DNA from 4 places in the Labrenzia sp. ATLA3 genome. Region 3 is predicted to be linked to each of the others. Evidence: predicted binding sites of a transcription regulator. Region 3 holds the regulator's gene; each other region holds the start of a gene.
What was found. The regulator PhoB, encoded in region 3, activates phosphate uptake and scavenging genes when phosphate is short. The targets are predictions, from matches to a motif close to TGTCATNNANCTGTCAT.

Region 1: the regulator PhoB is predicted to act here: its motif matches at 3,532-3,548, upstream of phnC (phosphonate ABC transporter ATP-binding protein).
Region 2: the regulator PhoB is predicted to act here: its motif matches at 4,121-4,137, upstream of AC2A6O_RS18415 (LbetaH domain-containing protein).
Region 4: the regulator PhoB is predicted to act here: its motif matches at 3,285-3,301, upstream of AC2A6O_RS08475 (esterase-like activity of phytase family protein).

What each region holds. Positions count from the first base shown of each region.
Region 1 is NZ_JBXUKV010000004.1:86,551-93,941, reverse strand. Features, by position in the region: gene phnE (phosphonate ABC transporter, permease protein PhnE) at 1-488, opposite strand, end outside; gene phnE (phosphonate ABC transporter, permease protein PhnE) at 491-1,405, opposite strand; gene phnD (phosphonate ABC transporter substrate-binding protein) at 1,647-2,558, opposite strand; gene phnC (phosphonate ABC transporter ATP-binding protein) at 2,648-3,469, opposite strand; gene AC2A6O_RS11830 (phosphate/phosphite/phosphonate ABC transporter substrate-binding protein) at 3,768-4,640, shown strand; gene phnC (phosphonate ABC transporter ATP-binding protein) at 4,640-5,455, shown strand; gene phnE (phosphonate ABC transporter, permease protein PhnE) at 5,448-6,281, shown strand; gene AC2A6O_RS11815 (class I SAM-dependent methyltransferase) at 6,278-6,952, shown strand; gene AC2A6O_RS11810 (osmoprotectant NAGGN system M42 family peptidase) at 6,977-7,391, opposite strand, start outside.
Region 2 is NZ_JBXUKV010000006.1:380,897-388,287, reverse strand. Features, by position in the region: gene cobA (uroporphyrinogen-III C-methyltransferase) at 1-390, opposite strand, end outside; gene AC2A6O_RS18430 (cobalt-precorrin-5B (C(1))-methyltransferase) at 521-1,615, shown strand; gene AC2A6O_RS18425 (cobalt-precorrin-6A reductase) at 1,605-2,366, shown strand; gene AC2A6O_RS18420 (WecB/TagA/CpsF family glycosyltransferase) at 2,363-3,151, opposite strand; gene AC2A6O_RS18415 (LbetaH domain-containing protein) at 3,316-3,930, opposite strand; gene AC2A6O_RS18410 (glycosyltransferase) at 4,274-5,494, shown strand; gene AC2A6O_RS18405 (glycoside hydrolase family 5 protein) at 5,491-6,810, shown strand; gene AC2A6O_RS18400 (O-antigen ligase family protein) at 6,986-7,391, shown strand, end outside.
Region 3 is NZ_JBXUKV010000006.1:183,903-191,293, forward strand. Features, by position in the region: gene AC2A6O_RS17545 (substrate-binding domain-containing protein) at 1-109, shown strand, start outside; gene pstC (phosphate ABC transporter permease subunit PstC) at 175-1,644, shown strand; gene pstA (phosphate ABC transporter permease PstA) at 1,644-2,996, shown strand; gene pstB (phosphate ABC transporter ATP-binding protein PstB) at 3,008-3,805, shown strand; gene phoU (phosphate signaling complex protein PhoU) at 3,837-4,532, shown strand; gene phoB (phosphate regulon transcriptional regulator PhoB) at 4,612-5,313, shown strand; gene AC2A6O_RS17575 (GcrA family cell cycle regulator) at 5,628-6,164, opposite strand; gene AC2A6O_RS17580 (aspartate aminotransferase family protein) at 6,605-7,391, shown strand, end outside.
Region 4 is NZ_JBXUKV010000003.1:119,365-126,755, forward strand. Features, by position in the region: gene AC2A6O_RS08470 (LysR family transcriptional regulator) at 1-564, opposite strand, end outside; gene AC2A6O_RS08475 (esterase-like activity of phytase family protein) at 988-3,207, opposite strand; gene AC2A6O_RS08480 (multidrug effflux MFS transporter) at 3,433-4,632, shown strand; gene AC2A6O_RS08485 (pyridoxal-phosphate dependent enzyme) at 4,821-5,903, shown strand; gene AC2A6O_RS08490 (M24 family metallopeptidase) at 5,896-7,038, shown strand; gene AC2A6O_RS08495 (maleate cis-trans isomerase family protein) at 7,057-7,391, shown strand, end outside.

The DNA of each region.
Region 1 (7,391 bases), on a different contig from region 3:
GACACCGCGATGGCCAGGATGCCGGCCAGCGGGCCGAGGCCGAACGCACGAATGAAGATGAGGGCAAGGATCAATTGTTCGATGGCTCTCAGAGCATCGAACCCGCGCCTGACGCCAAGCCGGAGCCAGGAGAACGGCATGATGTTCTTGGCCCCCAGAAACGCCAGCGGAAACGCAATCACGGCCCCCAGAAGCGTGCCCATGAAGGCCATGGCGACAGTTTCCCCAAGACCTTTCAGGATCTCCTGCCACTCCGCCCAGCTCGTCCAGATATGGGGCGGAAACATGAAGGCCAGCACGTCGCCGAAGCGTGTCGCTCCTTGAAGAAGTCGTGCGGGCGCGAAACCGAAATCCCACAGGCACCAGCCTGTCAGAAGAAGGAAAACCGTCCAGCCGGCAAGCTGGATCAGACGTGTGCGGCGAGGCGTGGAAAAGGCACCTGGAGCCAGAGACCTGGCGCGTGCGATGTCGGGCGTTGGAGCGGTCATGGTCAGATACCTTTTCCGGTCAGGCCGATGATGTGGTGGCGCACCTTCTCGCTCAGCATGTCGATGACGATCACGGTGACGAAGACAATCAGGAACAGGGCCGAGAGATCGGTGTATTCCTGCAGGGACATGGCCACGCGGATCTCCTGGCCTAGGCCGCCTGCACCGACAAAGCCGACGATGGAGGATGAGCGGACGTTGATTTCGAAACGCAGCAGCGTGTAGCTGATGATGTTCGGAACAACCTGAGGCACGATGCCGTAGCGGATCTGGTCGAACCACGAACCCCCCGAGGCCTTGATACCTTCCAGCGGCCGCATGTCGGCATTTTCGTTGGCTTCTGAGTAGAGCTTGCCCAGAGCGCCGGTGGCATGAAGACCGATGGCGAGCACACCGGCCAGAGGGCCTACGCCGAAACAGAAAACGAAGATGAGGGCCCAGACCAGATCAGGGACCGTCCGGATGATTTCCAGAAACCGCCGGGTCACGTTCAGCACCCATCTGTTGGGCGACAGGTTCCGCGATGCCGGGAAACTCAGGAAAAAGGCCCCGACGATGCCAAGCAGCGTTGCCATATAGGCGATCAGGATCGTCTCCACGAGCAGCCAGAGCCAGACCTTCCAGCGCCAGAACCAGCCAGCAAGATCCGCACCCAGCGTTTCACGATGAAGCTCGGGCAAGGTCTTGTAGAGATATTCTCCGAGCCGAGGCAGGCCTGCCCAGATCTTCCACATGGAAACGCGCTCGCCGCCGGGAAGGATGACGTCGGTCATGTCGAAGAAGCCGCCGATCCAAGCCGTCACCAAGAAGCAGAGAGCAAAAAGCAGCGTGGAGATCAGGTTCAGCCGCAGGGCAGACCGGCGGGCGGCGGCGTAGTCGTGTTCGAACTGATCGATGGCGGGGGTAAGGGCTGTCATGGCCACTGCCGTTGCTCGCAATTGAAATGAAAGCGCCGATGGATCGCCGCGAACAGGTGTCGGAAATGAGGCTGCTTCACAAAGCTGCGCCTTGACGTGCGACGGGACGGACAGCCGCGACAGATGTGCCGCAAGAAAGCAGCCTGCCGTCCTTGCCTTCGGACCACGCTTGGCACTTCCTCAGGGGGGGGCGTTTCAGGCCTAACCAACGGCCCGGCCTGAAACGTCATTTACGTCAGTTTCAGCCGCCGCGACGCTGTTTTTTCAGCCAATCGCGCATGTCGACGATCCACTGGTAGCGATCGTGATCAACCTCGATCCAGCCTTCCTGCGTGCTGTCTTCGCCGCCGGTCATCTCGATAAAGGCGAGCGTGTCCTTCTCCGGGATCTCCATGACTGCGGTGCGCATGGCATCTATCAGCCCCTTGGGCAGGTTTGCGCGGGCGGCTAGCGGGCCGGAGGTGATTTCCGGGGATTTCCAGATGGTGCAGATCGAGTCTTTTTCGATCATGCCCTTGGTGACCATGCGCTGCGGAATACCGTCTTCCTCGTTGGTGATGTAGGTGGCGGCAGCGTCATACTGCTTGTTGTAGACGCCAAGGACACCGGTTTCATGGGCGCCGGAGAAGGGGATGGCCTTGAAAAAGGTTTTCGGGTCGTAGCCCTGTTTGCTCAGGTTGAAGTAGGGGACCGCATAGCCGGAGGTGCTGTCCGGATCGGCAAAGGCAAGCGTCTTGCCTTTGAGGTCGTCCAGGGTCTTGTAGCCACTGTCGCAACGTACGGCGACCACTGAGAAATAGCCGGTGGAACCGTCTTTCTGCAGGCGCGAGACCAGCGGGACGATACCGCCGTTGGTTTCGGTGTAGGCGGCGGCATAGGAGGACGACCCGAAGAAGGCAAACTCGATCTGGTCGGCTGCCATCGCCTGGATAACGCCGTCGTAAGAGCCGGCCGTGAAGATCTCGACATCTACGCCGAGTTCATTTTCCAGGTATTTCTCAAATGGTGTGTAGCGGGCGATCCGGTCCTTTTCGTTTTCGCCGGACAGGATGCCGAACTTGATCGTCTTGTACTGGTCCTTCCAGCCTTCGGCGAGGGCCGGGGAGGCTGCAAGAATGGCAACGGATACGGCGGCTGCAAATAGGGCCTTCATCTTAAGTCTCCTTTGGTGCCGGCTGGTCCGGCGGGTTGGCGGCACAAGCCGCTTAAGGCTGCGAGAGCGGAAAGACCGCTTCGCGAAAGTCAGGTCCCGAAGGCCTTGACGGGCTGCCGGGAAGAGGTTGCTGTGAGGGAGGTGGAGGTCACCGCTTCGTTGATGTCGGCCGAAAGATCATCGGTGCCGTAGATCTGACGCACCTTTTCGCTTGTCAGTGCTTCCGGTGTGCCGTCGAACTGAACCCGCCCGTCCTTCATCGCGACGATCCGGTCGCAATAGGCGCGGGCAGTGTCGAGTGTGTGCAGGTTGACCAGAACCGTGAGACCGTCCGTCTGGTTGATTTCGCGCAGGGCGTCCATCACCCGGCTGGCATTGGCCGGATCGAGAGAGGCAATCGGTTCGTCGGCCAGCATGATGCGCGGGTTCTGCACCAGTGCCTTGGCAATGGCGACACGCTGCTGCTGGCCGCCCGAAAGGGTTCCAGCACGTTGCAGTGCTTGTGGCACCAGACCGAGCCGGTCCAGCGCTTCGATGGCACGGGCGCGGTCTTCATCGGTGAAGGAGCGCGTCATGGACCGCAGGAAGCCTGTGTGGGCTATCCGGCCGATCATGACATTGGTCAGCACATCCATGCGTTCAACAAGATTGAATTGCTGAAAGATCATCGCGCAGGACGCTCGCCAGAGGCGCAGGTCGCGGCCCTTCAGGGCCGTGATGTTCTGGCCCTCATTCAGGATCGTGCCCCGGCTGGGGTCGGTCAGCCGGTTGACCATGCGCAGGAAAGTGGACTTGCCGGCCCCCGATCGACCGATGACGCCCACCATCTGCCCCTTGGGAATGGCAAGGGAGACACTGTCCACAGCGGTCAGGTCTCCAAACACTTTTGATAATTGCTCAATGACCAGCATCGGCCCCTCCGAAAAACGGAGAGCGAGATAGCAGTCATGTGCCGAGATTAGATGTCTATACGATTATACTTTTATGAAGTTTTACGACAATGTTGTGATTAAGATTTGCCGGTAAACAAATAAGAGGAAGAATTATTTGTTAGATTCAAGATAATGGAAATTTCTCCTTTGAGGTTCTGTTTTGGTGGGGTGTAAATTTCGTAAAATTTACATAATACAGTCACGTTCAACAGCGCGCTTGTCGTTACGCTCCCTTTGCCTTGCCGGCTTTGTTTCGGTTTTCTGAGGAGTTCCCGTCATGCGTTTTTTGAAATCCGCCGCCCTCGCGGCTGCAGTTCTCGCCGTTTCCCTGTCTTCATCCCTGGCCGATAGCTTCAAGCTGGCCGTAACTGATGTGGAAGGCCTGGAGCGGCTGCAGGTCGAATGGGGTCCGTTCAAGGACGCCCTCGAAAATGCGACAGACCACACGTTCGAGTTCTTTCCGGTGACCAGCCGTACCGCGGCTGCTGAAGCCTTGCGCGCCAAACGCGTCGATTTCGTCGTGACCGGGCCTGCCGAATACATCGTGATCAACGAACTGACCGAAGCCCGCCCGCTGATCGGTCTCGGCCGTCCGGACTATTTCTGTGCCATCGTCGTGCGTGCCGACAGCGGCTTCACGCGCCCGGCCGATCTCAAGGGCAGGAAAGTGGCCTTCGGCGACATCGGGTCCACGTCCAATATGCTGTGTCCGATGCAGTTGATGGCCGACTATGGTGTCGATCCGATCAAGGACATCGACAAGCTGCATACCTCTCGCAACATCGCGCATGAGGCCTTGAAGAAGGGTGATGTTGCGGCCATCGGCATCAACCACAATTCCTGGCTGGGCACCCGCAACAAGGATGACAGCGTCCCCAACGGCTTTTTCCGGGTGATTGCCCGTTCCGGTGATCTGCCGAACGACATGATCATGGTCGGGGCCCATGTCGATCCCGCGGCAGCGCAGAAGCTGCGCGAGGCGATCCTCGACAACAAGGATTCAATCATCGCCGCGATCCTGCAGCATGAGGAAAACGACAAGTATTCGGGCATGGATCTGGTGGCGATCGAGGACGGTTCCTACGACCTCGTCCGGTCCATGTACACCACCGCCGGTTTCCCGCAATACGACAAGTTCATCGGTGAATAATGGCGCAGCCTCTGCTCCAGTCCGCCGGCGCGGTTGCGCCGGCGGTTCCGGCTTCAAAACCCGAGACAAACCCAATCTGCGATCTGAAGGTCGAGGGACTCTGCAAGTCGTTCGGCAAGGATCGGAACGTGCTGCGCGGTATTTCCTTTTCCGTGGGCCGTGAGGAAGCGGTTGCCCTGATCGGCTCCAACGGTGCTGGCAAATCGACCGCCTTGCGGTGCGCACTGCGGCTGATCGAGCCGGAAGCCGGTTCGGTTCTGCTGTTCGGCGAGGATATTTCCGCGGCGCGTCAGCGACAACTCAGACGGGTTCGCGCCGAAGTTGGGTTTGTCTTTCAAAAGCACAATCTGGTGCCGCGGGTTTCCGCGTTGACCAATGTGATCCATGGCAATCTTGGCCGTGCCGGCGGCATACGCGGCTGGTCGCAGCTTCTGGCCGCAACGGCCTTGCGGGATCGGGCGATGGCCTGCCTCGACAGGGTCGGGCTCGCAGACCAGGCCATGAAACGGGCCGATCAGCTCTCCGGCGGCCAGTCCCAGCGGGTGGCGATTGCCAGGGCCCTGATGCAGCAGCCCAAAATGATTGTCGCGGACGAGCCGGTTGCCAGTCTGGATCCGGTTGCCGGTCAGGAAGTGATGGACCTCTTTCGCCAACTGACCCGGGAAGAGGGGATCACGCTTCTGTTCACCTCGCACAACGTCCAACAGGCGCTTGCCTATTCCGACCGTGTCCTTGCGATCCGGCAGGGGGAAGTCGTTCTGGATGACAGCAGCAGCGGTTTGAGCGCTGCGGATCTGGGGAAGCACTATGGCTGATCTCCTGACATTCAAGCACTCTCGCCTGCCGGACAGGTTCGAACGTCCCGGCGCGCTGCACTTCGTCGTCTACGTGGCTCTGATTGCCTTTGTCGTCTGGTCGTTTCAGGGGGCCGGCTGGTCTTTTTCCGCTCTGGTCTCTGGCGGTCCGGCACTGGCCGACTTCCTGTCGCGGGCCTGGCCGCCGTCGCTGGAGCGGTTGCCACAATTGTCGAAAGCGCTGCTGGAAACATTCCAGATGGCGCTGGCAGGTACGCTCATCGGCATTGTTCTCAGCCTGCCGCTGGCGGTATTGGCCGCAAAGGGGTTGACGCGACCCTCCTTGCTGTCACGGGCTGTCTATACGTCCGCGCGTTTGCTGATCGCTCTCTTCAGGACGGTGCCGGATCTCGTGTGGGCACTGGTTTTCGTCATTTCGGTCGGGTTGGGGCCTTTTGCGGGCACGCTGGCCATCGCTGTCGACACCGTCGGTTTCTGCGGACGTTTCTTCGCTGAAGCCATGGAAGATGTGGAGAAGGGGCCCGGCGAAGCGCTGACAGCCGCCGGGGCGGGCCGCTTCGACACGATCTTCTGTGCGGTGGTGCCCGCCGCGATGCCTTCCTTCATCACCACGTCGCTGTTCGCGCTTGAAAAGGCGACCCGGTCGTCCGTCGTGCTCGGCCTTGTCGGGGCAGGGGGCATCGGCATCGAACTGAAGGTGGCTATGGACTTTTTTGACTACCAGCTCGCGATGACCATCATCCTGATGATCTTCGTGCTGGTTCTTTGTGTTGAACGGCTCGGCAACCTGACCCGCAGCCGCATTCTGGAAGGAGCATCTCAATGAGCAACGCACTAGCCTCACAAAAAACCGATACGGCCCATCTGGCCTGGGACAAACGCTGGCAGACGGAGGAGGGCCGGGCCGACTGGTTGCGTCCGGATCCGGATGTTGCCGGTCTGATTGAACGACTTCAGAAGCGGGAAAAGGTCCGGGCTTTGGATCTTGGTTGCGGCGTTGGCCGTCACGCCCTGTCTTTCGCCCGTGCCGGTTTCGAGACGCATGCGATGGATCTTTCGGAAGCGGGGCTGGCGGAACTGGAAAAGAGTGCGGCAGCGGAAGGTGTGAACATTGAAACTCATCTGGCCCCGATGACGGCGCTGCCGTTCGAAGACAACAGTTTCGACTACGTTCTGTCCTTCAACGTGATCTATCACGGCGATCCCTCAATCGTTCGCACAGCGATCTCGGAAATCGCCCGGGTACTGAAACCTGGCGGGATCTATCAGGGGACAATGCTGTCGAAGCGCAACGCCAACTTCGGTATCGGGACGGAAGTGGCCGCCGACACCTGGGTGCGCGATGGCGACGACGACAAGGATCACCCGCATTTTTATTGCAACGCGAGTGAGCTGGTGGCTCTGTTCGACCGTTTCGAGCTGAGCTATCTGGAAGACAAGGTGCACACGAAACCCGGTTCGTGGCACTGGCACATGATTGCCGAACTCAACCGCTGATCGAGGGGGTGGGGCGGGCGGGCGTTAGCCCCCCCCCGGTTCCGGCAACGGTTCGTCGGTTTGAGGATTGAGCTTCTGGTCGGCGTCGGCCGTTGGTTGACTCGTGAAGCCCTTGAGGTCCGCGAATTCGCGGGCATCGCGCTGGATTTCCACCGGGCTCAGAGCGTAACCGGTGGCCAGTTCGGCAAGCGACCGCAGCGCATGCATGTGGATGCGTTCATAGCCGTGGCTGGCATCCACACCAAAGGTGATCAGTGCCGTGCGCACATCCGCACCCGCTTCAATGGCCGTTGCCGCATCGGAGCGGTAAAAGCGGAAGACATCCTTCTGGAACTTGATGTCATTGTCCCGGCAGAGCTGAACCATCTTGCGGGTCAGATGAAAATCGAACGGGCCTGTCTGATCTGCCATCGCAATGGTGACGCCAAATTCGTCCGAA
Region 2 (7,391 bases), 200 kb from region 3:
CACGCTGGCTTCGACCAGACCGAGTGCTTCCTCGCCGCCCCTGCCGAAGACGAAAGGATCGCCCCCTTTCAGGCGCAGCACGCGTTTGCCCTGACGGGCGTAATCGATCAGCTTCAGCGTGATGTCGCGTTGCTTCGGGCTCGGCTTGCCGCCGCGTTTGCCGGCATAGTCCGTCACCGCACCGGGTTTGACCCAGGCAAGAATGCTCTGATCGACAAGGGCATCAAAGACGACGACATCGGCCTGACGCAGGCCATTGAGCGCATGCAGCGTCAAAAGGCCGGGATCGCCCGGCCCCGCACCTGCAAGCCAAACCCAGCCGGGCTCGAACACCGGAAGGCCTCCCGGCACGCCCTCTGGCAATCTGTTGTTGTCGTCGTTACCAATCATGGTTCCTGTTTACCCGTGTGGCCCGGCAACGCCAAGCGCTTCGGCGATCAAAAACGATGCGAAAACGACATTTCATCGCGCACATAAACTAATATGCACAAAGCGGAAATTGATCGTCTATAGAAAGAGCATGTCGAAGGAAGAGCCAAAAGAGCTGCGGCGGGGCTGGACGACGGGAGCCTGTGCGACGGCAGCTGCCAAGGCAGCGTATCAGGCCCTTTTGACCGGCGATTTCCCGGATCCGGTCGAGATCACCCTGCCCAAGGGGGAAACGGCGGCCTTCGCCCTCACCTGGCACACGCTTTCCGGACAATCTGCGTCCGCCGCCATCATCAAGGACGCGGGGGATGATCCCGACGTGACCCATGGCGCTCTGGTCAGCGCGACCGTCAGCCTGATGCCTGAGGGCACTGGTGTGCTTTTCAAAGCAGGAGACGGTGTCGGCACTGTCACAAGACCCGGCCTGCCGATCCCGCCAGGAGAACCTGCCATCAATCCCGTTCCGCGCCAGATGATGCGAGCGGCAATCGAAGAGGTTGCCCAACAGCACGGTGGTGCTGGCGATGTCGAGATAACCGTCTCAATCGAAGGTGGACAACAACTGGCGCTCAAGACGATGAACCCCCGGCTCGGTATCCTGGGGGGATTGTCCGTCCTGGGCACGACCGGCATCGTCCGACCTTTTTCCTGTGCGGCCTGGATCGCCTCCATTCACCGCGGGATCGACGTTGCCCGCGCGGTTGGGCTTACCCATGTGGTTGGCGCGACTGGCGCCAGTTCCGAAGACGCGGTGAAGGCCCGTTACGATCTGGACGAGACCGCCTTTCTCGACATGGGCGATTTTGCCGGTGGATTGCTGAAATACCTGCGCAGCCATCCGGTCGATCGGCTGACCCTTGCCGGTGGTTTCGCAAAATTCACCAAGCTGGCGCAGGGGGCACTCGATCTTCATTCCGCCCGTAGCTCCGTCGACTTTGAGTTCCTGCAGGATCTTCTGCGTCAGGAAAAAGCTTCCGAGGCCCTGATTGAGCAGGCAGCTTCGGCCAATACGGCCAAGGAGGTGCTGGATGCGTCGCTGGCCGCGGGCATCGATCTCAGCGGCCCGCTTGCCCACCGGACGAAAACCGCCGTTCGCCAGATCCTGCGCGATGCCCCGGTGGATGTGGAAGTGCTGATCACCGACCGTCAGGGCAAGGTGCTGGGAGAAACCGGTTTTGACGGCTGAGGCCAAACATATCCTGCTGCTGGCCGGCACAAGTGAAGCCCGGCAGCTTGGCAAAACCCTGGCGGATGCCTTTCCGGAAAACCGCCTGACAGCTTCTTTTGCCGGGGCAGTCCGCGACCTGCCCGATCTTGGTGTACCCACCCGGGTTGGTGGTTTTGGCGGCGTCGAAGGATTGCTTGCCTTTCTGCGGCAAGAGAACATTACGGCCATTGTCGATGCGACTCATCCCTTTGCCGCCCAGATGAGCCGCAACGCCGCCGAAGCTGCCAAGACGCTCAAAATACCCTTGCTGCGTCTGGAACGGCCCGCCTGGCAGTCTGATGAAAACGACCGCTGGACACATGTCCAGACCATGGACCAGGCGGCCGAAGCCTTGCCTGCCGGTGCACGTGCTTTCCTGGCCATTGGCCGCAAGGAGATCGAGCGCTTTACCGATCGCACCGATGTTTTCGGTCTCGCCCGAATGATCGAGCCTCCGCCGAATCCGTTACCAACGTCCTGGGAGTTGCTCCTCTCCCGTCCGCCGGCTTCCGCCGCGCAAGAAATCTCGCTGTTTCGGGACAGGAACATCACTCATGTGGTGACGAAAAACAGTGGTGGCAGCCGGTCCTTTGCCAAGATCGAGGCAGCGCGGGTCCTGAAGCTTCCCGTCATCATGATCGCACGGCCGACGCTTTCCGATGTGGAAACAGCGCCGTCTGTTGCAGCGGTCGTTGACCGGCTCAGGCAGATCCTTGCACGCGAAGACTAGCGGGGGCTGCCGGATCGGGAGAATCTGATTTTCATCAGCGCAAACAGAAAGCGTGGAATGCCGATCACATACCTGCGGAACAGGCGGCGCGGCTCCTGAATCAGGCGGAACAGCCATTCCAGACCGACGGCCTGGACGATCTTCGGAGCACGGACAACGGCTCCCGACATGAAATCGAAAAGCGCCCCGACCCCGATCGCGACCGGTACGGACAAAGCAGACCGGTTCTCCACGATGAAATTCTCTTGCCGGGGATTGCCCATGGCGACCAGCAGCAGATCCGCATTTGCGGCATTGATGCCCTCGCACAGGCCGTCGATGTCTTCCTGTGAGAAATATCCGTCGCGGTACCCGACCACATGATGTTTCGGATAGGCCGCCTCGATATGCTCCTTGGCGCGTCGGACCTGCTCTTCCTTTGCGCCAAGCAGATAGATCCGCAACGGCATACCGATGTTGGCCAGAATGCGCGGGATGAGGTCCGTACCGTTCAGATTTTCAGGGAACGGTTTTTCATTGAGAAGCTTGCTTGCAAGACTGATACCGATACCGTCGTTTAGGAGTGTCATTTTCTGAAGCGTTGCGGCGTACTGCGGGTCGTCCAGAGCATGCAGCAGCGTATGGGCGTTGCAGATGGCAATATCGAGCTTCCGGCGCTTTTGCACGGCCGACTCGACAAGTTGGATCGCATCCCGGGAGCAAAGACGCCCGATGGCAAACGGACCGATCGCGGTTGCTTCGATCCGGCTCCCCAGCAATTCACTTTCGAAATCTTTCGCCAGCATCCCGATCCCTGTCTCACCAATGTGCCCGTTCCGTTCAAGTCAGCAGCGAGCGCATTCGAGACATACCCGATTTGTCTCTAAGCAGTTGTAAACATAGCCGTTAGAAAGTGCGTGCTTACTTATTTTAATTGGAACGCAAGGTAAACTTGTTTCAACTGAAAAAATCAATCAGAAGTTTCCAAAGGCTCCCGCCATCCCCGTTTCGGCACGTCGTTGCGTTCAAACCGCTGCCGCTCCTTGAGCGGTTTGGCGGGATTGCCGGCGTAAACTGTCCAGGGAGCCAGATCCTTCACCGTCACCGCACGCGCTCCCAGAACCGCCCCCTCGCCGACGCGAACACCGGGGCCAACAAAGGCTTCCGCGGCAACCCAGCTATAGGCTTCCAGAACGATAGGTTTTGCGATCAGCAGGAACTTGTCGTCGTTGATGTCATGGGTCCCGGCGCAGATGTGCGCACGCTTGGAAACCACACCGTAACGGCCGATGGTGACCGGCCCCATGTTGTAGATATCCGCACCATCGGCGATGGCGGCGAAGTCTTCCAGAATCAGATTGCGCGGGTGCCAGATCCGTGCGGATGGAGCGACATAGACCCCCTGCCCGACGGTTGCCCCGAACTGGCGCAGCAGCCACCGTCGCCAACCGTGAAAGGGCTGCGTCCAGGACGCCAGAAGAAACCAGACGATCCCCCAGAGAATTCGGACCAGCCTGTTCTTCAAGCCGAAGCTTTGCGCGCCAAGCGCTCTGGCATCCCTGTCTTCTTCACTCCGGTTCGGCATTCATCGTCCTCCGTTGCAGTTTCCTTCAGCAATTTTCTGGCAAGACGCGCTCCGCACCTCATAAGGAACGGCACATCGCCTGAAGGCCTGCGTGCCGGCAATGTGCCGAACCGACGTTTAAAGTTAGTTATTTTTGTCGATTGTTCGTTACGTAAACGTGGCGAATGGCGTTCTCGAGCACCTGGGGCAGTGTCATTCACTCTTTATTGAAACGTGATGATGGAAGTTTGCCCCGGAATTGAGGATCAAACAGGCGGACGGGCCGCCTTTCGCCTTGTTGAATTCACAATCCGATGTGCGCGGTGTAATCGTTCTGCCGCCGAAGTTCGCCGCAGGGGAAACTATGGACACACGGACTGAATTCTCTGAAGCGGATACCGCAGCGCCGCTCATCCTGCATCTGAGTGCCGATTATCCAAATCCGCAGCAATTTCAACGCAGAACCACTGCGATCCAGCGTCTGGTTACGGGCGTGGACTATGGCAGCCATATCGTTGTGACCATGGACAGGACCAGTCTGCCCTGGCAGGCGAGCTTCCTGGATTGCGGGAACGTCAAAGGTGTAAGGCTTTATTCATGCCGCTATTTCGGCCTGCCGATGGGCATCGGTCTTGCCTGGGCGATGCGCCGTGTCGCAAGGCTCGTTTTGAAGACGATGCAGCGCGAGCATGGTGCTCCCGCGCTCATCCATGCACACAAACTGTCGTTTGAAGGCATTGCGGCCCTGTGGTTGGTGGAGCGTTTCGGACCGGATACGCGGCTGTTCGTTTCCGTTCGCGGCGAATCCGAGCGCAAGGTTTTGCTGTTCAAGCCGACCTACCGCAACCTGATGCGCCGCATCGCTGCACGTGCAGACAAGATCTATCATATCTCCGCCTGGTTCCGGGACACCTATCACCGGTATGTTCCCGAGCAACCAGGGAAGGAAAGACTGCTTCCCAACATTGTCGGCAACTCCACCAGCAAGGTGCCAGTCAAGGACCCGATCCCCAGGTTCGTCAGCGTGTTCGATCTGGACATGCGGAGGCGGAAAGGCATGTCCGACCTGCTGCAAGGCTTTGCCACCTTCAGCAAGTCTCATCCCGGCATCGGGCTGGATCTGATCGGACCCGGCAGCCCGGAGGCGGTGGCGGCTGCGAAAAAGGAAATCGCCGACCTCGGGCTCGGTGGCAGCGTGCGGATCCTCGGCCCCATGGACAGCAAGGCCCTGTTCGAGGTGCTGCCAACGTATCTTGCCATGGCATTGGTCAGCTACAACGAGACCTTCGGAATGGTCTACCTGGAAGCACTTTTTGCCGGACTGCCAATCCTCTACGGCAAGGACACGGGCATCGACGGCTATCTGGACGACATTGATGTCGGCATCGGCGTGAAGCCCGGCGATGTTGCCGGCATTGCTGCAGCTTTCACGAAACTGGCCGAAAAATCCGATCACTATCGCAACCAGATTGTGGCGAGCGAGCAAATCTTGCACGACCGGTTCAACCCTGCAATGATCCTGGAAAGTTACCGTCAGGACCTTGAAGCCAGTTTGAACCCCGATCAGCAACGGAGCGGTATGTGACAGCTAGAAAGCCAAAGCGCCTCTGGCCCAGGCTAACCGCGATTGCTTTTGGCGTGGCCGTCCTCACTTTTGCCGCCGGGTTTCTGTATCTGGACGAACGCCAGAATGCCGTTGCCGCCGGCGTCCAGCCAGCGCCGGAAACCACCGTCTCGATCCCCAAATTCAAGCGTGGCATCAACCTCTCCCGCCTGCAAAGTTTCGCCTTCCGCGACCCGGCTCGCCCGGGGAAATACCTCTGGCCACCGTTCCAGGGCGAGCTTTCAAAAGTTTCCGACGCCGAACTGGACCGGCTGAAAGCCCTTGGGTTCGACTTCATTCGTTTTCCGATTGATGCAGGCGTGTTTCTGGCTGCGACAGACAGCGAACGCCGCATTTTGCTGGACGATATGAAGTCCATCACCGTTCGCCTGCTGGATAGCGGCTTTACTGTGATGGTCGATCTGCACCCGGCCACTTACCTGACGGAGTGGGCCCCTGTCGACATTTTGAAGGACGCTCCCGGCCCGCGCTTTCAGGCCTACGCCGATCTGCTGGAAGATGTGGCCAAACGGATCCGCGATCTGCCGACGGACAAGGTTGCGCTGGAACTGATGAACGAGCCGCAGGGCGTTTGCTTCCGGGAGGACGGGCAAGATTGGTCGGTGTCTCAGAAACAGCTCTACGACAGGGTGCGCAGTGTTGCCCCCGATCTGCCGATTGTGCTGACACCGGGTTGCTGGCGTTCTCTGGAAGGCCTCGAATACATGAGCATGGATGGTTACGACGACAAGATCATCATCGACTTCCATTTCTACGAGCCCTTCCTTTTCACCCACCAGTCTCTGCCCTGGGTGCTGGACCCGTTGCGCTATATCGCCGGTCTCAGCTATCCGTGGACAGCGGGCAACGAGGAGATTGCAGCCGAGAGAACCCGGCAGCATATCGCGGCCCTGAAGGCGGCTGATGTCGACGTTCCCGATTATGCCTTCGACAAGGCGATGGACGTCGTCCGGGACTACTACAAACGCCAGAAACCCGACCGGGCCTTCATCGAAAGCCGGTTCGACACGATCTCGCAATGGGCGGACAAATACGGCATCGATCAGGACCAGATCGTGCTTGGCGAGTTCAGCGCCATTCGTCCGCCGAAAGGACTTCGGGACGACGGCAGTCGGCTCGCCTGGATCAGGGATGTGCGCACCGTCGTGGAAGAACACGGCTACGGCTGGGCCCTCTGGGACTATTATGAAGGCTTCGGCCTGATGACTGACAACGTCAAGAGAACCGTTGAGCCAGGAATGGTCGACGCTTTGGGGCTGAACGCCGACGCGTTGTGAGTCTCGCCTGCCGAACGAGTGTGGGTTGGGCCGGATTTTAAGTCGACTGTGCGAAAAGGCGGCTGGTAGATTGAGCCAGTGGCAGCGAATCATACCTAGTGACTGACTTGAAGGCTGAGGTCCGTTTGGACCGGAGCGCAGGTTCCGCAGTCGCAATTGATCTGGAGACTGGGATTTGACAGTTCACCCCGTTGAACAGTCCGGGCCACAGGCCGTGTTGCACAGGCAGACATTGCTGGACAGGATTTTCAACTGGATTCCGGTTCTGCTGCTCGCCTATCCGATGCTGATCAGCCCTTTCGTCCTGGTGTCCTCCGGCGGGTTGGATACCGCGGCAAACATCAGTGCTTCGAAATCCAACGCGCTGAACCAGCTCTTCTGGATCGGCCTGTTTGGGCTGCTGGTCGTGTCCGCGGGGCGGCGGCTGCTCAACGCGTTCACGGTGCTTAGAAGCCCGCTCATCTGGCTTCTATTTCTCTACCTGCTGCTCGCCGTTACAAGCGTGATGTGGTCTCATGCGCCCGGCATTGCATTTCGCCGTGTGGTTCTGCAGATCATTGTTGTGTTGAGTCTGGTGATTT
Region 3 (7,391 bases):
CGAAATCGCTGGCCCGGATGGCCCGCTGGCCCAGTATGGCCTGGTTTCCGATCCGGAGCTTGCCGCTACGCAGGCTTCCGTTGAAGCCGAAGAAACGATGGGCAACTAAGCACATCTTTCCGAAAGGGCGGCTTCGGCCGCCCTTTCTTTCTTCTTTGCCGGTTGGGTCGCCCTATGTCACTTCCCTATATTCTTATTGCGCTGCTGGTTCTGGCTGCCGCCGGATACATAGTCGGCCGCGGAAAAGCGTTAAGTTCTGCCGGAGGGGATTCGCGAGAGCTTCATTCCCTGCCTGGCTACTACGGCTGGAATGTCGTCGTTTCCATACTTGTGCCGGCCCTCCTGCTGCTTATTGCCTGGCTGATCATCCAGCCGATCGTTCTGGACAGTCAGGTATCCTCCAAGATTTCCGAAGAGACCATTGCCGCAAGCTCGCTCGACCTTGTCATGAGCGACGTCGTTCGTGTTGCCGAGGGGCTCGACCTTGCAGTGTCCCAAGGCGCTATGTCGGCTGACACGGCGTCATCCATACGTATCGAGCTGACCGACGTGCGCAGCCGTCTCGGCGAGATCGGTGTCGCACTCGGTTCTGAGGTAACCGCCGAAACGCTGCGGGCGGCACAGACCTACCGCAGCATCTCCAGCACCGGCCTGCTGCTGCGGTCCATCGTCGTTCTGGCGGCCGGTCTGATCGGTTTCGCCGTCGCTGTCCTGCGTACCAACAAGGATTTCCGCGCCCGCAATGTGGTGGAAACGGTTGTCCGCTACATCCTCATCGCAGCCGCTTCCATTGCTATCCTGACGACCGTTGGCATCGTGCTGTCGCTGATCTTCAACACGGTGGAGTTCTTCCGGCTTTATCCGGCCGCGGATTTCTTCTTTGGCCTGACCTGGTCACCGAGCTTCGGCGGCGGATCGGAGCTGGGTATCGTGCCGCTGATCTGGGCGACCATGTATATTTCCCTGATAGCGCTCGCTGTTGCCGTGCCGATCGGCCTGTTCGCCGCAATTTACCTGTCCGAATATGCAACGCCGCACGTGCGTGCCGTTGCAAAGCCGTTGCTCGAGATCCTGGCCGGTATTCCGACCATCGTGTACGGTCTCTTTGCGCTGCTGACGGTCGGCCCGCTTCTGATGAACCTGTTCGGCTCCGGCGGTGCGCTCGGCGTTAGCTGGATGTCAGGCGCTTCCTCGGTATTCACCGCAGGCGCGGTCATGGGCATCATGCTGATCCCCTTCGTCAGCTCCCTCTCCGACGACATCATCAACGCCGTGCCGCAGGCCATGCGCGACGGCTCCCTCGGCCTTGGCGCCACCCATTCCGAAACGGTGAAGCAGGTCATTCTGCCGGCGGCCCTGCCGGGTATCGTCGGTGCCGTCCTGCTGGCGGCTTCTCGCGCCATCGGCGAAACCATGATCGTGGTACTGGGGGCCGGGGCCGCTGCCCGCCTCAGCATGAACCCTCTCGAAGCGATGACCACCGTGACCGCGAAGATTGTCAGCCAGCTCACCGGCGACAACGACTTTGCCTCCCCGGAAGCGCTGGTCGCCTTCGCGCTCGGTATGACCCTGTTTGTCGTGACCCTGGGGCTCAACATCTTCGCGCTCTACATCGTGCGCAAATATCGGGAGCAGTACGACTAATGACCGACACGACCCTTACGCCTCCGTCGGGCAAGACCAGTGCTCCGGCCCCGAACAGGATCACCTCGATCCTCGAACTCGATCCGCTGACCAGGAAGCGCAACGCCGCCGAAGCCCGCTTCAAGCTCTATGGCATCATTGCCATCGGCATTGGCCTGTTCTTCCTTATCGCGCTCTTGTGGGCGATCCTCTCCAACGGTCTCGGCGCCTTCAGCCAGACCTTCATCAAGGTGGATGTGCCGCTCAACCAGGAGCAGATTGCCGCCGCGGAAAAGTCGGTGGTCAAGACGTCCAAATACCGGGCCATCATCGTCGACGCCTTCGCCAGGGAACTCGCCGGTGACAAGATCACCACCGATATGTCGGCCAAGGACATGGAGAAGCTGTTCTCCTCAGGTGCCGCAGCAACGGTCCGCGATTATGTGCTCGCCAATCCGGACAAGATCGGCTCGACCGTCACTTTCGATTTGATCGCCTCGTCCCGCGTTGACGGCTACCTGAAGGGCCGCGTCAAGCGGGAAGACCTTGCCGAAGACAAGAACCTGGACGCTGCGCACCTGGATCTGGCAGACCAGATGCAGTCTGCCGGCCTTCTGGAGAAGCGTTTCAACTGGGCCTTCATCACCGGAACCGATGCGTCCGACAGCCGCCCGGAACAGGCCGGCATCGGGGCCTCCATGATCGGCTCTCTGTTCATGATGCTGGTGGTGCTGTTCCTGTCACTGCCGATTGGTGTCGCCGCGTCCATCTATCTGGAAGAGTTCGCGCCGCAGAACAAGTTTACCGATCTCATCGAGGTGAATATCTCCAACCTGGCCGCGGTACCGTCCATCGTATTCGGGATCCTCGGCCTGGCGGTGTTCATCCAGTTCATGCACCTGCCTCAGTCCGCACCGCTGGTCGGTGGTCTGGTGCTGTCGCTGATGACGCTGCCGACGATCATCATCTCCACCCGCGCCTCGCTGAAGGCGGTTCCGCCAAGCATCCGCGATGCGGCGCTCGGGATCGGGGCATCCAAGATGCAGTCGATCTTCCACCATGTGCTGCCGCTGGCCATGCCGGGCATTCTGACTGGGACGATCATCGGTCTGGCGCAGGCCCTTGGTGAAACCGCTCCGCTGCTGCTGATCGGGATGGTCGGCTTCATCGCCTCCAACTTCCCCGATGGTGTGGCGGCCGGTTTCTTCTCGCCGAACTCGGCCATGCCGGCCCAGATTTACGAATGGGCGAAACGCGCCGATCCGGCATTCTATGAGCGCGCATGGGGCGGGATCATTGTTCTGCTGGTGTTCCTCATGACCATGAACATTATCGCTATCATCCTGCGCCGCAGGTTTGAGCGCCGCTGGTAAGGATTGCTCCGATGAACGAGATGCCGAATTTTGAACAGGCGAAAACCATGACCGAAAGCAAAATTTCCGCGAAAAAGGTGCAGGTCTATTATGGCGATACGCACGCCATCAAAGACGTTGACATCGAAATCCAGCCGCGGTCCGTGACGGCCTTCATCGGCCCCTCCGGATGTGGCAAGTCGACCTTCCTGCGCACGCTCAACCGGATGAACGACACCATCGACATCTGCCGCGTCGAAGGCTCGATCAAGATCGACGGCGAGAATATCTACGACCCCAAGGTCGATCCGGTGCAGCTGCGCGCAAAGGTCGGCATGGTGTTCCAGAAGCCGAACCCGTTTCCGAAGTCGATCTATGACAACATCGCCTACGGCCCTCGGATCCACGGCCTGGCTCGCAGCAAGTCCGAGCTGGATGAAATCGTGGCCTCCAGCCTGCAGAAGGCCGGGCTTTGGGAAGAAGTCAAAAACCGTCTGGACGAGCCGGGTACCGGTATGTCGGGCGGTCAGCAGCAGCGTCTGTGCATCGCCCGTGCGATTGCCGTGAGCCCGGAAGTGATCCTGATGGATGAACCGTGCTCGGCGCTTGACCCCATCGCGACCGCGAAGGTGGAAGAGCTGATCGACGAGCTGCGCGAAAACTTCACCATCGTGATCGTGACCCACTCGATGCAGCAGGCTGCCCGTGTGTCTCAGCGTACCGCGTTTTTCCATCTGGGTATTTTGGTTGAGGAAGGTCTGACGCAGGACATCTTTACCAATCCGAAGGACAAGCGTACGCAGGACTATATTACGGGCCGCTTCGGCTAAGCATTTTTTAGGTTTCTGAAGGGGACACACGATGTCTGAACATACAGTCACGGCTTACGATGACGAACTGACGGCCATGGCCGGCAAGGTCGCCGAAATGGGCGGTATTGCCGAGAAGGCCTTTGCCGATGCGGTCTCTGCGCTGGTGTCGCAGGACCTGGAGCTTGCCAAGGCGACGATCAAAGGCGATGTCCGTCTGGACAACCTTTACAACGAACTTGAAGTGAAGCTGATCGAGCTGATCGTTCGTCGTCAGCCGATGGGGCAGGACCTGCGCGAAATCACCGCTGCCACCCGCATTGCCAACGACCTGGAACGTGTCGGCGATCTTGCAAAGAACGTTGCCAAGCGGGTGATCGCCATCGACAGCGGCTTGCAGTCCAAGAAGCTTGCGATCGGCGTCGAGCACATGACCGAGCTTGCTCTGTCTCAGCTCAAGCAGGTGCTGGATGCCTATACCCGGAAGGATCCGGAAGCTGCCCGCAGGGTGCAGGAAGCCGATGCAGAGGTTGATGCGATCTACACATCCATCTTCCGCGAGCTTTTGACCTACATGATGGAAGATCCGCGCGTCATCACCCAATGCGTCCACCTGCTGTTCTGCGCCAAGAACATCGAGCGCATCGGCGACCACGCGACCAACATCGCCGAGAACGTCTACTACATGGTCACTGGCGAACGTCTGCCGGAAGACCGGGCAAAGGTCGATGAAACGGGCGCGGTCTGAGCGCCGGCTTCTGTCGCATTTGCAAAGGATCTGAACGGCCGGCGCTCTGGCGCCGGTTGCTGTAATTGGAGCGAGATGTATGCCGAAGGTGCTCATCGTTGAAGACGAAGAACCGCTCAGCCTTCTTTTGAGATACAATTTGGAAGCAGAAGGATATTCGGTCGAGTCCTGTGTCCGGGGCGACGAGGCGGAAATCCGCCTGCGGGAAAGCCTGCCAGACCTGTTGCTGCTTGACTGGATGCTGCCGGGCCTGTCCGGAATTGAACTGTGCCGCCGCCTGAGAGCGCGCGAGGACACCGAGCGTCTGCCGGTCATCATGCTGACGGCGCGCGGCGAGGAAGCAGAGCGCATCCGCGGCCTGTCGACCGGTGCCGACGACTATGTGGTCAAGCCTTTCTCCGTGCCGGAGCTGATGGCCCGCGTGCGCGCCATCCTGCGGCGGGCAAGCCCGGAAGTGGTATCTTCCATGCTGCGGTCCGGCGATATCGAACTGGATCGCGAAACACACCGTGTCCGCCGCAATGCCAAGGAAATTCATTTGGGGCCGACGGAGTTTCGTCTCCTGGAATTCCTGATGACTTCGCCTGGCCGGGTCTTCTCCCGCGAGCAGCTTCTCGACGGCGTCTGGGGCCATGATGTCTATGTGGACGAACGCACGGTCGACGTCCATGTCGGCCGATTGCGCAAGGCGCTGAACAAGGGCAAGGCAAAGGACCCTATCCGCACGGTGCGCGGTTCTGGCTACGCCTTCAACGACCAGTTCACCTCTGCAGCTGTCTGAGGGCAGAGTGCGGAATACGCAATGAAAGCCCGCCCACAAGCGGGCTTTTTGCATTTCAGGGGCTATGTGACTGTGAGAGTTATCTGCGTCTTCGCTGCCAGGCATTCGATCAGGCTATGGTCAATAGCTGGAGGATGTCGTCACCTTCTGTTCCCATGAAGGGGCATTTTCGAAGCGAAGGCACTCGGGTCAACGGATGCACAGGGCCTTCGTGAGACGCGGCACACAGGAAGCAGCACCTGGCCGTGGGAAAACTCAAACAAAAAACCCGCCGAAACGGCGGGTTTTTACGAGCTGGATTTATCTGGAGGCTATCAGCCTGCCTGAGCCATCGTCTTGCGGTCGCGGCGGCGGTCGGCGACCGGCTGATAGGCGATCTTGCAGTGATGGGCGCAGTAGGGGACCCCGGCATCGGAATGGCGGCCGCAGAAGTAGAAGTCGTCGGTCGCCGGATCGCCGATCGGCCATTTGCAGGTCCGCTCTGTCAGCGTCAGGATGGTCGCACGCTTGGAGATCGGCACCAGGTCGGCAATCGGTTCGACGCGCGGCTTGGCTTCCGCCACCGGTGCAGGCGCCATGTCTGCTTTAAGTGCTGTTGCGCCGATGGACTGCGGCTGAGTGGGGGTTGGTTTCTTTGGCGCGGCGCCCGCTGGGGGGGCTGCCGTACGCGGCCGGCGCGGCTTGGCGCTTGAAGACGTGGACTTGGCACGGCCGGACAAACCAAGGCGATGGACCTTGCCGATGACAGCATTCCGTGTGACGCCACCCAGTTCGCCTGCAATCTGGCTTGCGCTCAAGCCGTCGCCCCAAAGCTTTTTGAGAAGCTCAACCCGTTCGTTTGTCCAACTCATCGCCGCACCCTTTAGTTTGACCGTCCTGCGGCCATTAACCCCGTGTTAAGCATGCGTGAGCACGCTTAATGATGGCATATCTAGTGCCTCTTGGTGATTTGCCTCACGAGATCTCGTGTTTGATTGTTCAGAGGTTACAATAACGTTAATTTGTCAGGCAACCGCCGAACCCAAACCAGTTGGGGATGAAACGACTTTTCCCCAATTATGGCGAGGTCATTGAGAATTTTATGAAATCCGCCTTCCCGGACGGGTGAAATGTCCTGTGCGCCATTTCCATTGACAGCGCAGGGTACGGGCAGTGTATAAGAAAGCCGCTACGTGCCGCCTCATCGGGGCGGCATGTTGCGTTTTGACCCTTCGGCAACTGTTTCAGATGTCGGCCTGGCGTCTGGGTGACGCTGGGACAGAAAGGGCGTTTAAAGGAGACAAACGAGGTTATGTCCGCGACTGCACTATTCGGAAATTACGCAAGATCGAAACTGGCTTTCGATCATGGGGAAGGTGTCTGGCTGGTAACGACTGACGGCCGACGATTCCTCGATTGCGGTTCCGGCATCGCGGTCAACGCACTCGGTCATGCTCATCCGCATCTGGTCAAGGCATTGCAGGATCAGGCCGCCAAGCTGTGGCATACGTCCAACCTGCACCAGATGCCCGACGGTGAGCGGCTGGCGCAGCGTTTGTGTGCGGAAACCTTTGCCGACAAGGTGCTCTTCGTGAATTCGGGCGCCGAGGCGATGGAAGCCGCCATCAAATGCGCGCGCCGCTATCATTATGACAATGGCGACCCCGAGCGGTTTCACATCATCACCTTCGAAGGCGCCTTCCACGGCCGGACCATCGCGACCATCGCAGCGGGCGGCCAGGCGAAGTATCTTGAAGGCTTCGGTCCGAAGGCGCCCGGTTTCGATCAGGTGCCCGCCGGCGATCTGGACGCTTTGAAAGCCGCTATCGGTCCGCAGACGGCGGCGATTGCCATCGAGCCGATACAGGGTGAGGGCGGTATCCGCGAGATTCCCGCCGACTTCCTGCGCGCGCTGCGCAAGATCTGCGACGATAACGGCATTCTGCTGATCTTCGACGAAATCCAGACTGGCGTCGGACGGACCGGCAAGCTGTTCGCTCATCAGTGGGCGGGGGTTGAGCCGGACCTGATGGCGATTGCCAAGGGGATCGGCGGCGGGTTCCCGATGGGCGCATGCCTGGCAACCGAGGAAGCGGCTG
Region 4 (7,391 bases), on a different contig from region 3:
GGACAGATCTTTCGGCGATGCGGGCAGGCCGTGCTTCTTCGCATAGTCACGAGACCCGAACAGGGAATATCTGGCGGTGCTGATCTTTCTGCAGACAAGGTCTTGCGACGGTAAGTTCCGGGTCAGCCGCAGCGCAATGTCGGCTTCACCTTTTTCAAGATCCAGCATGAGTTGGGTGGGTATAAATTCCAGCCGGACCTCAGGATGCCGGGCAGAAAAATCGCTGAAGATCTTGTTGGCTCGTGGTGAAAAATTTGCCGAATATGCGGTGATGCGGATCGGGCGCGGTGTTGCGAGACCGTTCGCCTCGGTTTCAAGCGCTGTCATCGCGGCTTCAATGGCCTCGGCTTTCGGGTAAAGCGCCCTCGCGTGCCGGGTCGGCCGAAAACCACGCGTGTCCCGGTCGAAAAGAGACAGCTGCAGTTCATGTTCCAACACTTCGATCCGTCGCGCAACAGTCGGCTGCGCAACACCGAGCCGGCGTGACGCCGCCAGAGTTGATCCTTCCCGGAACACGGCCAGGAAGGCCCTGATATCAGTCCAGTTCGAGATCCGGCTCTTCATTTATGTAGAGCAACACAACGCCGGGCCGGATACCAGCCGAATGTTGCCGAGGATATTTTAAAGGCAGGAAAACAAGCAGGAGGATCGGAAATGTCTGCAACTCTCACTTCGCGACACGGCTTCAGCCTGCTTCGATTTTTGCAAAACCCAACGAGACCCTGGAAAAGGCAGATGAGATCGGCAGAGGCATACCCCTCAAAGGACATGAAAGCGCGGCGCGCTTGCATCCGGGACCTGTTGCTGTCGCAGCCAGCCGCCTTCGCGAACGAAATGGACGTTCAATACCTTCTGCAGATGTACCCGCTGGAAAGATAAGGGCAGAGTGCAAAGGCCAAACAAAAAACCCCGCCGAAGCGGGGTTTTCCGAAAATCTTCAGGGACCGGATCGGTTACTTGATCGGTTCCGGCACTGTTTGAAACGCCTTATTTCAGGCGGCTTGCCGGACCGAGATCGATGAGCTGCGTTTCACCCGGCGCATCGTCGACACCATCATTGTCGGTCACCAGGATCAGGCGGCCGTCGGCGGTGATTGTCAGGCCTTCCGGCTTGTCGAGAACCCAGCCCTTGCCTTCTGCCAGCGCCGGCAGAATGTCCATGGCATAATGTTTCTCGACAACCGGCAGTTCGGAGCCGTAGGCAGCCGGTGTCACACCGTCCAGGGAGATCGTGGTGATCTGCTTGATGGCTGCGTCTTCACCGCCCTTGTTGTCGCGCTCCAGAATGGCGAACGTGCCATCACCCATGGAGACGATTTCAGACAGGCCGACCCAGCCACCGGCTGCGCTCTTCGGCTTGTCGAGCGGGTAATGCACGAAGCCCCAGGACTTGTCTGCCGGATCGTAGATGGCCAGCTTCACCATGCCCTTCGGATCGTCCTTCCATTCGCGCTGAACGGCGACGGCAACAAGCGTCTTGCCGTCCATCTCGAACTCGGAAACGCCTTCGAAGGAGAAGCGGACAGACTGGGCGCTCAGCTCTTCTGGAAGCGTGATTTCTTCCTCAACCTGACCGTCGGCACTGACTTTCAGCAACAGGTGCTGCAGGTCCTTGTCCAGGTTACCCTCGGAAGCCAGCCAGAAGCCGCCATCCTTGGCAATGGAAATACCTTCCAGATCCAGTTTCGCCTGTTTGCCGCCCTGAACGGTGGCATAGCCAACAATCTTGGCCGGCTTGGAGGAGATATCCAGCTTGTAGATGCGGGCATCGTCATAGAAGCTGTCGCTGACCGCATAGAGCTTGTTGGCATCCGCCGGGTCCGCCGCCAGACCGGACAGCGCGCCCCAACCGATCGGCGCACCTTTTTCCGGATCGACGTCGGAAGCAAGCATCGGATAGGACGAGGCGTCCGCACCGAACTTGTAGAGGGAGACCTGCGCACGAACGTTGTCTTCCGCACTGTCGACCTCGTTGGCCACCACGAACAGATCGCGGCTCGGGATTGCCAGAGAGCCTTCCGGACCGACGTGGGTCGGCAGGAACTGGACGAATTCCGGCTCGGCACCGGTGTCCTTGTAGACGGCGACGAAGTTGCCGCGCTCGGAGTTGACGAAGATCAACTTTTCGCCGCCAAATTCGCCAACGGTCACGCCTTCCGGCTCGGTGCCTTTCTTGGCCGCCCGTTTGGCCGGGTAATGGCCGTAGGACATGGCCAGATGTTCCATCTGGTTACCGCTGTCGAACAGGACCTCGCCCTTGGTGTTCCAGATGGTGAAGCCGCGCGAACCGCCTTCATAGTCGCCTTCGTTGGCCGTCACGAACCGCTCGTCATCGAGCCAGGCAACCGCATCCGGTTCACGCTTGACGTTTTCGATCGATCCGGAGGCATCGCTCATGCGGGCCTTGATGACCGGAATGTTTTCGGCGGACGACGTGCCGGCGGAGAAATGGCTGACAACCTCGCCGGAGGCCAGATCGACCACGGCAAGGTGGTTGTTTTCCTGCAGGGTGACGACGACCTGGTTCTTGGAATTGATGGAAACGAATTCCGGCTCCGGGTCTGTCGGCGCGATTTCGGCAAGACCGGTCAGGTCGACAATACGAACCGCGTCACAGTTGGTCGGCGCACCGGTCTCGTCCAGATCGAAGATCGCCAGATGACCGGCTGGCATCTGCGGGATCACGCCGTCGTTCAGGTCTTCGTCGCGCTCGTTCTCAATGGCGATGGCGATGAACTTGCCATCCGGGGAAATAGCGATGCTGTCCGGCTGCCCCTTGGCGTCGCATTTCGCGGTAATGCCGAGACCGTCGAGAGCAATCACGGCCAGATGACCGGAGGCATTGACGTAATCTTCAGAGGTGTTGACGCCGGCATAGGCGAAATTCTTGCCGACGGTGACCGAGGTTGGCTCACCGCCAAGGGCGGTGCGGCCCATCGGCTGCAGGTTCAGCGGGTTGGCCGCATTGACGAAGACGATGGCTTCGCCCGGGCTGTCGGTAAAGACGAGAGTGCGGCCGTCCTTGGTGGCGGAAATGATTTCCGCGACGGTTTCCGTCGCCTTATCCGCGCCTTCCGGCAGGGTCTTGTAGACCGGGAAAGTGTTGATACGCTCGAAATACGCAGCTTGCGCCGCCGAGACCGCGCCAAGGCCGAATAAAACTGAAAGGCTGACACCTTTTAAAAAGCGCCCACGAAGGTTCGCCATTGCACTCACTCCCACAAATATCGGGTTGATGTTGCGCGCAAGCTAGTGGGCCAGATTACCATATCGGTGACAATTGCATGAAGCTTTCATGACAACGCACTGCGCGGCTTGAATTTGCATTTCAGGCGTTTACCTCATATGAAGGAGGTGCGGCAGTGCCCGCCTTCTCCATCTTCCATTCTTTCCCATATTTGTGCCTCTGGCGCATTTTCATCGGATTTTCCAATGCAGATCGGTTTCATCCGCTCCGCCATTGTGCTGGGGCTTCTCGCGGCTGTCGGTCCGTTTGCAATCGACCTTTATCTGCCCGCCATGCCGGAAATCGTAAAGGCGTTGCAGACGGACGACGCGGCGGTTCACATGACCTTCACGGTCTATTTCATCGCTTTCGGATTTGCGCAGCTCATCTACGGCCCGCTGGCAGACCGATTCGGCAGAAAGCTGCCGGCCTTTCTGGGGCTTGTCGTCTTCATTATCGGCTCGATCATGTGCGCCACGGCAATTGACGTTTCGGCGCTGACATTCGGCCGTTTCGTGCAGGCACTCGGCGCCGCTGCGCCCATGGTCATAGTGCGGGCCGTGGTCCGCGACCTGCACACAGGCCCGAAGGCGACCCGGCTGATGGCGCTGGTCATGCTGGTCTTCAGCGTGTCCCCCATGCTTGCACCGCTTGCGGGCAGCCTGATCATCCAGTTCGGCAGTTGGCGTTTGATCTTTGTTGCCCTTGGGGTGATCGCCCTGCTGGCCACGTTGCAAATGGCCTTCCTGCTGCCCGAAACGCTGCCACCCGAGCGCCGGGGCAAGATCGACCCGACCGCCATCATCCGCAGTGTCATCTACCTGATGCGCGACGGCAGGTTCATGGGGCTGACGTTGATCGGAGGGTTCTCGCTGGCGAGTTTTTTCGTCTTCATCGCCGCCGCCCCGCTGGTGTACATGACCCAGTACCAGTTGACCCCGATGGCCTTCAGCCTTGTCTTCGCGCTGAACGCCATCGGCTTCTTCGCGTCGTCCCAGTTCGCCGCCACACTTGGAGAACGTTTTGGCATGGGCCGGGTGGCACTCAGGGCAGTCAGCGGCTTCGCCGCGGCCAACGTTCTCCTGGTCATTCTGGTCTGGAGCGGTATCGACGATCTGCCGGTGCTGATGGCCCTGTTCTTCATCGGCAACACCTGCCTCGGCCAGGTCATCGCCCCGGTGATGGTCATGGCCCTGGAAGAACATGGCGAACATGCCGGCATGGCCTCCTCCCTCGGCGGCACCTTCCAGATGGTCGCCGGCGGCGTGATGATCCTGATCTGCAGCCCGTTCTTCGACCGCACAGCCTTGCCCCTGGTCGGCGCTGTTGCCGCCTGCGCACTCATCGCCCTTGCCATCGCGCTACTGACCTTGAGGACAGGGCGCGAAGGCCGGGCCGTCGCCTGAGCGCAGAGTGTCTTGAACCCTGTCCGCTGAAGCAGCTTGTCACAGGCGCTTCGGTGGACGGGCCGGCCTGACCGGACACCACATCGCACAGACGGCCCGTTCTGGTCTGCAACCGTCATTTTCCGCAAGAGACTTGCAACCGACCGTCAGAGCTGCTGACCTGCCTGGGAAACCGTGCGGGGCAGACAATGAAAACACTGAAAAACCCTTTTCTCGGCAAAGGCCTTCCAGAACAGACCGGGCTAGCGGACGGATCCGTTTCGCAGGACGTTACCGGCGCGAAAAGCCTCTTCCGCAAATGCCCACAGGCCGATGAAACCCCGCTCTTGGCACTGCCGGACCTTGCAAGCCAACTTGTGATCGGCAGCCTGAGCCTGAAGGACGAACGGCAGCGCATGGGTCTTGGCAGTTTCAAGGCTCTCGGGGCGGCCTATGCCATTGCCAAACTGGCAGACCAGCGCGTGCAGGACGGACTGGCGCCTTCGCACGCCTCCGCGCTCGATGGCATGACCTTTGTCTGCGCAAGCGCTGGAAACCACGGCATGTCCCTTGCCGCAGGCGCACCGCTTTTTGGCGCCAGGGCCGCTGTCTTCGTCGCCGAAACCGTGCCCGAAGCCTTTGAGGCTCGCCTGAAGGCCCGGGGTGCTGACGTTGTCCGGGTCGGGGCCACCTATGAAGACAGCATGACGGAAGCCCAGAGACGAGCGGAAGCCGAAGGCTGGACCTTGCTGCCGGACAGCACCTGGCCGGGCATGACCGGCCCCGGACACGACGTCATGGAAGGCTATCTGGTGATGGCCGCAGAAATCGCACGGCAGATCGAAACACCGCCCACGCATGTCTTCCTGCAGGCAGGTGTCGGCGGCCTTGCCGCCGCCTGTGCCGTCGGCGCCCGCCTGACCTGGGGCAGGGACGTAACCATCGTTGTCGTGGAACCGGAAAATGCCCCCGCCCTTCTTGCCAGCATTGAAGCCGGCAAACCTGTTACGGCGCCCGGCCCGGTGTCGAACATGGGCCGGCTCGACTGCAAGGAACCGTCTCATCTGGCGTTGAAATACCTGGCCCGGGAAGCCGATTTTTTCGTGACCGTTTCTGACGATGAGGCGGCGGAAACAGTCAAATGGCTGGGGGAAAACGACATTGCGACAACGCCGTCCGGTTCGGCCGGCATCACTGCCGTGCGCCACGCTGCCGGTCAGGCCTCAACTCTTGGTCTTGGTCCGGAGGCTCGGGTGCTCTGTTATCTCTCCGAAGGACCGGAGGATGTCTGATCCCGATTTCCCTGAAGACGAATTTGCGGCCCGCACCCAAGCCGCCCAAACGGCCATGCGCGCGCAAGGCATCGACGCGCTGTTCTTCACGACGGAAGCCGAAATGCGCTATTTCACCGGCTTCCGGACTCTTTTCTGGCAGAGCCCGACCCGGCCCTGGTTTCTGGTGGTGCCGGGGAGCGGCAAGCCGATTGCGGTCATTCCGCAGATCGGGGCGCATCTGATGGCCGCCACCTGGATTGATGACATCCGGACGTTTTCCGCCCCGCACCCGGTCGATGATGGCATCAACCTGCTGGCCGATACCCTCAAAGACTTCCCGAAAATCGCCATGCCGATGGGCCGGGAAAGCGCGCTGCGCATGCCGCTTCGCGATTTTCAGCGCCTGCAGGATCTCACCAGCGGTTCCGAATATGTCGATGGAACGGACTTGATCCAGAGCCTCAGGATGGTGAAATCGGAACGCGAGGTTGCTCTGCTTCGCGAAATCTGCGGCATCGGTTCGGCTGCCTTCGCCAGAGGACCGAAGCTTTTCCAGGCTGGCCAACCGCTCAACGACGTTTTCCGGTCCTTCCGGATCGAGCTTTTAAGGCAAGGCGCCGACGACGTGCCCTATCTGGTCGGCGGGGCCGGACAGGACGGCTACGGCGATGTCATTTCGCCGCCGTCAGCCCGGCCGCTTCAGGAAGGGGACGTCCTGATGCTCGATACCGGCGCGACCAAAGACGGCTACTTCTGCGATTTCGACCGCAATTTCGCGATCGGCCGGGCAAGTGACGCTGTCAGGTCCACCCATGAAACGCTGGTCCAGGCAGTTGAAGCGGCTGCCGCCATCGCCCGCCCGGGAAGAGCCTGTGCCGATCTCTTCCAGGTCATGGCCGGGGTTCTGGGCGAGAGCGAAGGAGACGTCGGCCGGCTCGGCCACGGGCTTGGCATGCAGCTCACCGAGGCACCGAGCCTGACCAGCTTCGATCAGACCTTGCTGCGTGAAAACATGGTGCTGACACTGGAACCCAGCCTGTCGCTTGGCCCCGGCAGGATGATGGTTCACGAGGAAAACATCGTCATTCGGGACGGAGCACCCGAGTTTCTGACCGTTCGGGCAGCGCCGGACATTCCTGTTATCGCCGCATGAAACACCGGGAACAGCGCCATGAAACTGCCCTTCGACTGCGACACGGGATCTGCCACAAAAGCCGCTTTCGGCCTGATCTTGCTGTCGGTTGACGAAACCATCGAGAGCGAATTCCGGCCCCTGTTTCATCAGGAGGGCGTCTCGCTGCTTCACGCCCGGATAGAAAGCGCTTCTGAAGTCACTTCCGAAAAACTCATGCAGATGAAGACCCGGATGACGGACACGGCCGCTCTTCTTCCAGGCACGCGCCCGCTTGATGTCATTGCCTATGCCTGCACCTCCGGCGCAACGGTAATCGGCTCGGATCAGGTAGCTGGCGCGATCCAGCTGGCTCATCCGGGCGCCCTCGTGAC